3 regions of the Paenarthrobacter nitroguajacolicus genome follow, and region 1 is predicted to be linked to each of the others. Evidence: predicted binding sites of a transcription regulator. Region 1 holds the regulator's gene; each other region holds the start of a gene.

Region 1 (3,273 bases):
ACGGCAGACAAGTGGTAAGGAAGGCGGACCAGCCTGATTGCGTCTGTGACTTCCGGGGCTGCCGCCATGTAGCCGAGCCGGGCACCCGCAAGGGCGAACGCTTTGCTCATGGTGCGCGAGACGATCAACCGCTCGCGTCCTGGCAACAACGTCAAGGCGCTCGGAGTATTGTCGTGCGCGAACTCGTGATACGCCTCGTCCACGATCACGATGGCCTGGCTCGCTTCGCCGGCCTCGTAGACGGCCTCAACAACGTCCAAGCCCAACCCTGTACCGGTTGGGTTGTTCGGTGAGCACAGGAACACGATGTTGGCGCCCGTTTCCCGAACCTGCGCGGCGGCCGATTCGGCGTCCAGCCCGTAGTCGTCAGCACGCACGCCGCGGACATACTCTGTGTCCGTGCCACTCGCCAGAAGGGGGTACATGGAGTACGTGGGCGGGAAACCGAGCGCTTTGCGTCCCGGTCCACCAAATGCCTGGAGGATTTGCTGCAGGACTTCATTGGATCCGTTGGCGGCCCAAATGTTGTCCGGAGAAAGTTCGTGGCCAAGGTACTCCGCGAGGGCTACCCGTAGTTCAGTGAACTCACGGTCCGGATAGCGGTTCAGCCCTGTGGCCGCAGCGGCGACAGCCTCGGTGATGGCGGCCTGGACATCCGCGGGGACGCCATGAGTGTTTTCGTTGACGTTGAGCAGGATGGGGACGTCAAGCTGCGGTGCGCCGTAGGGGCTCAGTCCACGCAGGTTGGTCCGGAGGGGAAGTCTGTCAAGTCGCTCAAGCTGGTCACTCACCATCACAGTTTAAGGGGCGGCCCGGACTGCCGACTAACTGTGACGCCGGGCGATCGGTTCCTGCGGATGGTGGACGACTCAGTTTGCAGGGACGAACAGCTGCTGGCCGGGCAGAATGCGGCCGCCGCGGAGGTCATTCAGCTGGATGATCTCCGCGATCACGTCACGCGGGTCCCGCTCCGGAGCGGCCGCGCCGGCAATGCCCCACAGTGATTGGCCCGGCTGGACCGTTACAGTGACTGCAACGGGCGGTCGCAATTGGGACTGGGAGTCCGAGGCCTTGGCCGGGGAGTTGATGAAACCGGCAAGGGTCAGCAGCGCCGCCACCAACAGCATTGCCGGGATGCCGAAGAAGACAATCCGTCCCCGCCGGGTGAGACGCAGGCGAGCGGGTGCCTGAGTGGTGCGGAAATCAGCGAACGTAGTGACTGCGGACATGAGCTGAGCCCTTCTGAGCTATTGCCAGGTTCCGGGGTGCCCGGAGCTTGGCGGCCAATTCTTTGCGTTCCCGTCCTCTGATCCCGGATGTTCGAACACTCTGTTCGAACATCCGGCTCCAGCATCAGGTTTATAGAACACATATTCGAACCTTGCTATGACATTTTTAGCACTTATCAACGAACGGTGTCGAGACTCGCTAGAACAAATGTTTGATAAACGCCTGTGCCTGCCCTACGTTTGAGTGAAGAAACAGCACTGTTTCAGTGGAACAGGAGGGTCTGACATTTTTTGCAGACCCAACGACCCCGGGCTAGTTTCGGGCGGAATGGAAAGGCATTGGCGAACATGGCAGCGAAAGCCACAGGCGGCGGGGCACCCCTGCGGAGCCAGCAGCCTCAAAAGAGTCCCAAGAGCCTGACTGTGCGGCAGAAAAAGATCCTGGAGACCATCCAGCGGTCGGTCAATGACAACGGTTACCCGCCCAGCATGCGCGAGATCGGTGACACCGTGGGCCTGGCCAGTTTGTCCAGCGTTACTCACCAGTTGTCCCAATTGGAGAAACTTGGCTACCTGCGCAGGGACCCCAAGCGGCCCCGCGCCATGGAAGTCCTGATGCCGCTGACGCTCGATGGTGGCACCATTCCGGGCGTGGAAGCGCCCACCACCCTTCGCAGCGCGGGCGGCCTTGCCGTAACGGAGCTGGCCAGTGCCAGTGATACCGCCATGGTCCCGCTGGTGGGCCGGATCGCCGCCGGCGGACCGATCCTGGCTGACCAGACGGTGGAAGACGTACTTGCGCTCCCCCGCCAACTTGTGGGGCATGGGGAACTGTTCATGTTGAAGGTGGCCGGCGATTCCATGATTGACGCCGCCATCTGTGACGGTGATTGGGTTGTGGTCCGCCGCCAGAATGACGCCATCAACGGCGACATCGTTGCTGCCCTGCTGGATGACGAAGCAACCGTAAAGACTTTCCGCCAGCGGGATGGCCATACGTGGCTGCTCCCGCAGAACACCCAGTACGAACCCATCCTGGGCGATCAAGCCACCATCATGGGCAAGGTAGTTTCGGTACTGCGGTCCCTCTAGGCGACCTACGGGGCTTTAGCCGAGCCCAGCCGCTCCAGAACGCCACGGACCACTCCCCGGTCCGTCGTTGCCCAGAACGGCGGCAGGGCGGCACGCAGAAAGCCTCCATAGCGTTCCGTCGAGAGCCGCGAGTCGAGCACCGCAACTACTCCTTTGTCTCCTGTCGAACGGATCAGGCGGCCAGCACCCTGCGCCAGTCGAATGGCAGCATGCGTCGCCGATACGGCCATGAAGCCATTCCCACCTGATTGCGCCACTGCGCGGGAGCGCGCAGTCATCAGGGGATCATCAGGCCGCGGGAACGGAATGCGGTCAATGACAACCAAGCGGCATGAGCCCCCCGGAACGTCTACGCCCTGCCACAGTGACATGGTTCCGAAGAGACAGGTGTCTGGCTCATCCGCGAATTGCTTTACGAGGGCCGCCATAGTGGATTCGCCTTGGCAGAGGATATCCACGTCCAATCGGAGCCGCATGGCATCGGCTGCTTCTTCGGCCGCACGCCGTGAGGAGAACAGGCACAGGGCTCCCCCGCCGGACGCGCGAATGAGGTCTTCCAGTTCGTCGAGCGCCTCGGGGGAAGTACCACGACCGGGTTTTGGGAGGTGCTTGGCCACATACAGGACACCCTGTTTGGGATAATCAAAGGGCGAACCCACATCGATCCCGGTCCAGCTCGGGGCGCCGTCGCCGATGAGGCCGAGGCCACCTGCTGCCGGTTCGAAAGCCGAGCCGATGGCCAGCGTGGCGGAGGTCAGCACCACCGTGTGGCCGGCGAAGAGACCTTCGCGAAGCCGTCCGGCAACGCTGAGCGGGGCGATGTTGATCAAGGCGGGAGCAGTCTCGTCCGGTTGGGAATAGCCCTGCTGCGGGTCGAACGTGCTGTTCCTGGAGAACCATACGACTTCGCGGTTCTCCTTGGCGGCCAGCATGCGTTCGCACAATTCCAGGA
Region 2 (3,273 bases), 240 kb from region 1:
AACAGGCGATCTTCGATGCCGCAAAGCGCCTGGGCTACCGACCCAACGCAGTAGCTGCCGATCTCGCACGAAAGCATCGGTCCGCCGTCGGGCTCCATCTCCTGGACATCCGCAACGAGGTCTACGCTGACATCCTCAGCGGCGTCCGCATGGCACTGCCCCAGGACGGCAACCGGCTCATCCTGAGTGTCTCCCGGTCTGTTGACGGCGAGGACGACGGCGCGCTGGAATCACTGATTGAGGCGCGAGTGGGGATAATCATTGCCGCCACCCTGCTGGATTCCGACGAACGGGTCCATGAATTGGCCAAGATCGTTCCACTGGTCAGCGTGACGCGTCCCGTGGATGGCGTGGACAGCGTCTATTCAGACGATGCCGCCGGCGCCCGCGCAGCCACCGAACATCTCATCAGGCTGGGCCACACGAGAATCGCCCACCTGGCGGGCCCCGTCTACGACGGCCATACGGTCCGCAGGCAGAGTTACGCACAAACCATGCGCGACGCCGGACTGAAGCCACTATTGCTCGAGGCCGATGACTTTACGCAGGACGCCGGACAGCGGGCGGCCGCCAAATTGCTCGCTATGACTGACCGGCCAACGGCAATATTCACCCACAACGACCCTCTCGCCCTGGGCGCCCGCGAGGCTGCGTACGCGCTGGGCCTTTCGTTTCCGTCGGAGCTTTCCCTGGTGGGATACGACAACTCGAGGACCTCCGGACTTCACGGCATCGACCTCACATCCGTTGACCTCCACGCCGTTGAACTCGGGCGGATTGCGGGAACCGTTGCCCTGGAACGCCTCAGCAATCCCGATGGGCCCGCCGCAGACAAGCGCCTCACGCCGCAGCTCGTGGTGCGAAACTCGACAGCCCCGCCAGTTGGAAACAGTCAAATGTGATGCAGGCACGTGGTGGCGACACCCCAAATGGTCAACTCTGACATTGCAGGGACACGAATGTCCGGATACTTGGGATTATCGGCCTGCAGGACTACGCCCGAGGACGTGACCCGTAGCCTTTTGATGGTCAGCTCGCCATCGAGGACAGCCACGACGACGGACCCGTCCTTGGGCTCCAGCGCGCGGTTGACGATCAACTCGTCACCGTCGCTTATCCCGGCGCCCTCCATGGACTCACCGGTCACCCTCACTACGAAAGTGCTGGTGACATCCTTGATCAGGTGCTCGTTGAGATCGATTCGACCATCAAAGTAGTCCTGGGCGGGCGACGGATAGCCCGCAGCCACCGGGATAGGCGCCAGCAGCACTGACATAAGGGAAAAGCCCGCATCTATCACGCGGGGGCCGACTATCACGCCCACAACACACCTTTATTCGAATATATGTTCGATAGTTCAGTGTACAGCGGATGACAGACATTGTGTCCACCCAGCGTTCGATCCCCGGCGTAGGGTGGTTGTTCGGCGCATTCAGGCTGATGACGAGTATTTTAGGGAAAGTCAAGCGATCGGCTTACTGGCCGAAACTCATCAAACTATCGTCTTTGGCGTCGGCGCAGTGCTGCTGCGGCGGGTCCGGGCACCACTCATTGGAGAGCAATGACCGACCGAAGCAAGCAACTCGCCGGTGCGCTTAGCGCCGACGTCACATGCATGGTCAAGGAACGCCACCCGGATGAGCTGGCCCGCGCGCAGTTCGTGCACGCACGCTCCGAGAAGCTGGTTCTCGGGTTCATGGTGTCTTCGGTAGTGCTGTGGTTCCTCGGCCCGGCCATGTTTCTGAACGGCCTCATCGGCCCGGCGATCGCCATCGCGGTGCCCGGACTGCTGACCCTTGGTTTCCTCATGATCGTGCTCGTCGCCATCATCCAAAACAGGGCTGCTTCACAACCCATCGTCGAGTACGCCAAGGAGTTGGGTCACAACGTCACCAGTGTGACCAAAAAGGGAATTACAGTGTCTGTCCCGAAAGGCGTTGTCAACGTACCGGAGGAGTTCCGCGAGACACGCAAGGTCACGCGCCAGCGATAAAGCCTGTGTCAGCGGCGCCGACCTGAGCGCCGTCGACTCCCTATACTCAGGCAAACGACGGCCTCGCGGGCTTCCGCGACGGTCTACCCGGTGTCCGCGTCGTGCGGAATGGATTGGGGGGCAGCGTCTCCGGCTCATTCAGCAAAACACCATCAGCAGGGAGCCCCACCCGCCACTAGCGAATTACCCGATACCGCACATGCGTCACCAGGCCAGTCCCGCGTACCTCTGCCTGTTCAAGTTCCAGGTTTCCCACGCCGTCGAGCAATCGCTCACCACCACCCAGGACCATGGGTGAAATGTGGAGCCGCAGCTCGTCCATGAGCCCGGCCGATAGATACTGGCGGGCGGTCTGCGCTCCGCCGGCAATGGCTACGTCTTTGTCCCCGGCAGCTTCGCGGGCCTGCGTCAATGCCGATTCGATGCCGTCGGTGACGAAGTTGAAGGTCGTTCCGCCTTCCATCTCCAACGACTCACGGCGATGGTGGGTGAGCACGAAAACGGGTGCGTGATATGGCGGTTCCTCGCCCCACCAGCCCCGCCATTCCGTGTCCCACGCCGCCGGTCCGGGCCCCGCAAACATGTTGCGTCCCATGATGAACGCACCAGCCGCGAGAATCCCTGCGATCTCCGGCGCGTTCGTCTCCGGCTCTTCGAACATCCATCTGTGCAGGAGCTCTCCGCCGTCGCCCAACGGCTCCTCCACGCGCTGGTTGGGGCCAGCAACAAATCCATCCAGTGAAACAGTCAGATCGCACGTGACTTGGCTCATGCGCCCATCATGCCACCACGGCGGCCGGGGCAGAACGGTCCGCGCGCGCAATGTGATCCACGTTATTACCGGCCGGTAAACAGCACGCTACGGATCGGCCAAAGATGGCAACAGCGGCGAAACACCCGCGAAAAACCGGCCCCCTACGCTGATGATCAACAGCAGGTCACATGAGCGAAAGGGCCAAACATGTCCGCCATCCCGTCCGCACCTTCCCTCCACATCGTCATTGCAGGGGCAGGTCCCGCGGCCCAGGCTCTGGTGCGGCGACTAGCCGGAGCGTCCGAATCCCGGCAGCGCGCTTTCCACGGAACCATCACTGTGCTCAGCAACCGCGACGAGTGCCCGGACGTCCTGTTGGAACTCGCCGAACTCCCCCAGGTCTCGGTCCGCTTCGGGCAGGCAGCCAGCTTCATTGACGCCGATGCAAGGATTGTCACCACCGTGGATGGCATGGAGTTCTCCTACGACCAGTTGGTCATCGCCACCGGCTCGGCCCCGGCCCTTC
Region 3 (3,273 bases), 1.9 Mb from region 1:
TCGGCGACTTGGACGAAGAAGATCTTGTCCGCGTTGATGTTCTCGATCGGCGCGGTGTCCCAGTCGCGGGAAAGGATGTGGAACGAGTCCAGGCAGGTGCCGAGGTTGGGGTGGTCAACCATTTCAACCAGACGGTACGCATGCTCATAGTCGTTGACGTACTTACCCCAGGCGAGGGCCTCGTAGGCAACCTTGACACCGTGGTCCCCGGCCAATTCTGCAAGCTCGGTCAGCTGCGCGGCGCGGAGTTCGTCGTCATCAATGGTGGCCGTGGCCACGTTGGAGCAGACCAGGATGGTGTCCATGCCCAAGCGGGACATGAGCTTGAACTTGGCCTCGGCCCGGCGAAGGTTGGCTTTGAGCAGCTCCGGAGTGACGCCGTCGAAATCCCGGAACGGTTGGTAGAGGTCCAATCCCAGGCCGAGGTCCGCGGCCATTTTCCGGACGTCTTCAGGACTGTGCGGGGACGTGACGAGGTCCTGCTCGAAGATCTCGATGCCGTCGAAGCCCGCGATGGCGCAGGCCTGCATCTTCTCCTTCAACGTGCCGGACAGGCAAACCGTGGCGATTCCGGTGCGCATCAGTTGCCCGCCTTCGTCAGCTCGGGGGTCAGGGAAGCCCCAGCGTCTTCCACTGCGATCAGCTCCAGGAAGTGCGCCCGCATCCGTTCACGATCAGCTTCGCGTCCGGTGATGAGTTGGAAGGCGTCGGCCGCCTGGCCGACTGCCATCCGGCCTCCGTCGAGCACGTCGCAGCCCTTGCCACGTGCCTCGCGGACCAGTTGCGTTTCGATCGGGCGGTAGACGATGTCCGCGACCCAGTGCCGCGGTTCCAGGAGATCGATGTCGAGGGGCAGGCCCGGGTGCGCGGCCATGCCGATCGGTGTGCAGTGCACCAGGCCATCGGCGAGGGGCATGATCCCGCTTAGCTCTGCGGTAGTGCGCGGCGTGACTGTGGCCGCCGGGAAGAGTCCGCCGAGTTCCGCGGCGCGTTCAGCGGCGCGGGATGGGTCCATGTCAACGAGGTCCAGCGTGGCGACCCCTGCTTTAAGGAGCGCATACGCGACGGCCGAACCGGCACCGCCGGCACCAAGCTGGACCACGCGGTCGAGCTTTGCGCTCGGCAGCCCAGACGTGAGTGCCGCACCGAAGCCGGAGAAGTCTGTGTTGTGGCCGATGAACCGGCCGTCCTGGATGAGGACCGTATTCACGGCACCCAGCCTGCGGGCGTCGTCGGAAATTTCATCCAGGTGCTCAAGCACCAGCTGTTTGCACGGGTGAGTGATGTTCAGTCCGTTGAAGCCCATCCGCTGGGCGGCGGCGAGGAGGTCCCCGACGGCGGTGGCCGGCAACGCGAGTTCCAGCAGGTCGATGGGGCGGTACAGCAAGCGAAGGCCCTGCACATCGGCTTCGCGTTCGTGCATGGGCGGCGTGAGCGAGGGCATGACCCCTTCGCCTATGAGGCCCACCAGAACGGACTCGGCTCGGTTGCTCATCCTAAAGCTCCTTTGACTTCAGCACCCGGGGCGTTTGGTGCTTTTCTGGGGCGCCGCCTGACCGGGTGTTATTTAGATTACTACAAGTGTTCATATTCCGCACGCTTGTTCTTATCGCGAACATTTACACTAGGCCGTGCGTTGCGGGGCCTGCTTTACACCTTTCGTCGCCCATTTGGCGCGCAGAGCGGGCCTCGCAACGAAGGTGGCCGCGGTCATCGCTGGGGTAGGCGGGCCGCGAGTTCAGCCGCGGCCTCCTGGAGGGTGGGTACGTGCGCGATGAGTTCGTCCATGGACATGCGGAACACCGGCACGGCGGTGGCCAGTGATGCGAATGCGTGCCCCTGGGAGTTGAGGACCGGCACCGCAACTGCGCGCATGCCGATCTCGTTTTCCTCGTCCATCACGGCATATCCCTGGCGACGAACCTGCTCAATTTCCGCACGGAACGCGTCCCTGTCGGTGATCGAGCGCTCGGTCAATGGATCCAGGGGCAGCTCCTCAAGGAGCCGCTTCCGCTCAATCTCATCCTCGAACGCGACGATCGCCTTGCCTACGGAGGTGGTGTGGAGTGCGCCAAGATGGCCGGGGTCACTGGTGACGCGAAAGGTCTTGGGGCCATCCACCTTGTTCACGGTGAGGTGATGGTTGCCATCACGAACGGACAAGATCGTGGCCTCATGCGTGCTCTCGGTGACTCGTTGGAGGACCGGCAGCGCGGTGGCAGCAAAGCCATGATGATTCGAGACGCGCTGACCCAACTGGAAGACGCGCAGCCCCAGGTGGTAGCGGCGGCCATCCGGCTCGTAGTCCACAAACCCATCGCGCGTCAGCGAGCCCAACAACCTGTAGGTGGTGCTGAAGGGGAGGTTCGCACTCCTCGCCAGATCCGCCGCACTCGCCCCACGGGGTTCATTGCCCAGTAAAACCAACAGGCTCAAGGCCTTGCCGACCATGTCGGTCTTTGTGTCCTCTTTCACACTCATAGCTCGATGCTCTCATATAGTGAGAGCTATTTCTAGATGGTGGCGAATTCTCTTGACAAGTGACCCCACTCACAGTCAGTATTGCTGTATTGCACAAGTAGCTCTCACCATGCGGTTACTTGTGCAGGGATCGACCGGCCGCACCTCGCTTGGGTCTCCCCAAAGAAGCCAGATCCGCGACATCGTCGTCACAGAAGGAACACCCATGAGCCAAACAATGCCGTCAGCGACGCCAGGCACTGAAACCACCGCCGGAACCCCAAAGAAAGCTGCGCTTGCCAGCTTTCTGGGCAGCGCCGTCGAGTACTACGACTTCTTCATCTTCGGCTCTGCCGCGGCGCTGATCTTCCCCCACGTCTTCTTCCCCTCCGCCGATGCCAACGCGGCCATCATGTCCTTCGCGACCTTCGGTTTCGCCTACATCGCCCGTCCCGTGGGTGCCGTGATCCTGGGTCACTTCGGTGATCGGATTGGCCGGCAAAAGGTCCTCATGTTCACGCTGGTCCTCATGGGTGCCGCCACTTTCGTGATTGGCTGCCTCCCGGACTTCAAGACCATTGGCTGGTGGGCTCCCGTCCTGCTGGTAGTTGCCCGCCTATGCCAGGGACTTTCTGCCGCTGGTGAGCAGGCCGGTGCTTCCTCCATGACTTTGGAGCACGCCCCGGACAACCGCCGCTCCTTCTTCACCTCTTGGACCCTCACCGGCACCCAGGGCGGCCAGATCCTCGCTGCGTTGGTCTTCATCCCGGTGGTGGCACTGCCCGACGACATCAAATACGGCATCGGTTGGCG

Evidence for each region. Region 1 encodes LexA, which represses DNA repair genes until DNA is damaged. Its sites were predicted from a motif close to TCGAACANNTGTTCGA; they were not measured.
Region 2: the regulator LexA is predicted to act here: its motif matches at 1,338-1,353, upstream of KCX59_RS07270 (LexA family protein).
Region 3: the regulator LexA is predicted to act here: its motif matches at 1,593-1,608, upstream of KCX59_RS21435 (shikimate dehydrogenase).

The regions. Positions count from the first base shown of each region.
Region 1 covers NZ_CP073234.1:1,713,153-1,716,425, reverse strand. The annotation lists gene KCX59_RS08320 (histidinol-phosphate transaminase) at 1-791, opposite strand, end outside; gene KCX59_RS08315 (LysM peptidoglycan-binding domain-containing protein) at 870-1,229, opposite strand; gene lexA (transcriptional repressor LexA) at 1,578-2,321, shown strand; gene KCX59_RS08305 (ATP-dependent DNA helicase) at 2,327-3,273, opposite strand, start outside.
Region 2 covers NZ_CP073234.1:1,468,657-1,471,929, reverse strand. The annotation lists gene KCX59_RS07275 (LacI family DNA-binding transcriptional regulator) at 1-902, shown strand, start outside; gene KCX59_RS07270 (LexA family protein) at 893-1,324, opposite strand; gene KCX59_RS07265 (hypothetical protein) at 1,562-1,993, shown strand; gene KCX59_RS07260 (dihydrofolate reductase family protein) at 2,169-2,765, opposite strand; gene KCX59_RS07255 (FAD-dependent oxidoreductase) at 2,955-3,273, shown strand, end outside.
Region 3 covers NZ_CP073234.1:4,542,138-4,545,410, forward strand. The annotation lists gene KCX59_RS21430 (bifunctional sugar phosphate isomerase/epimerase/4-hydroxyphenylpyruvate dioxygenase family protein) at 1-581, opposite strand, end outside; gene KCX59_RS21435 (shikimate dehydrogenase) at 581-1,495, opposite strand; gene KCX59_RS21440 (IclR family transcriptional regulator) at 1,711-2,481, opposite strand; gene KCX59_RS21445 (MFS transporter) at 2,687-3,273, shown strand, end outside.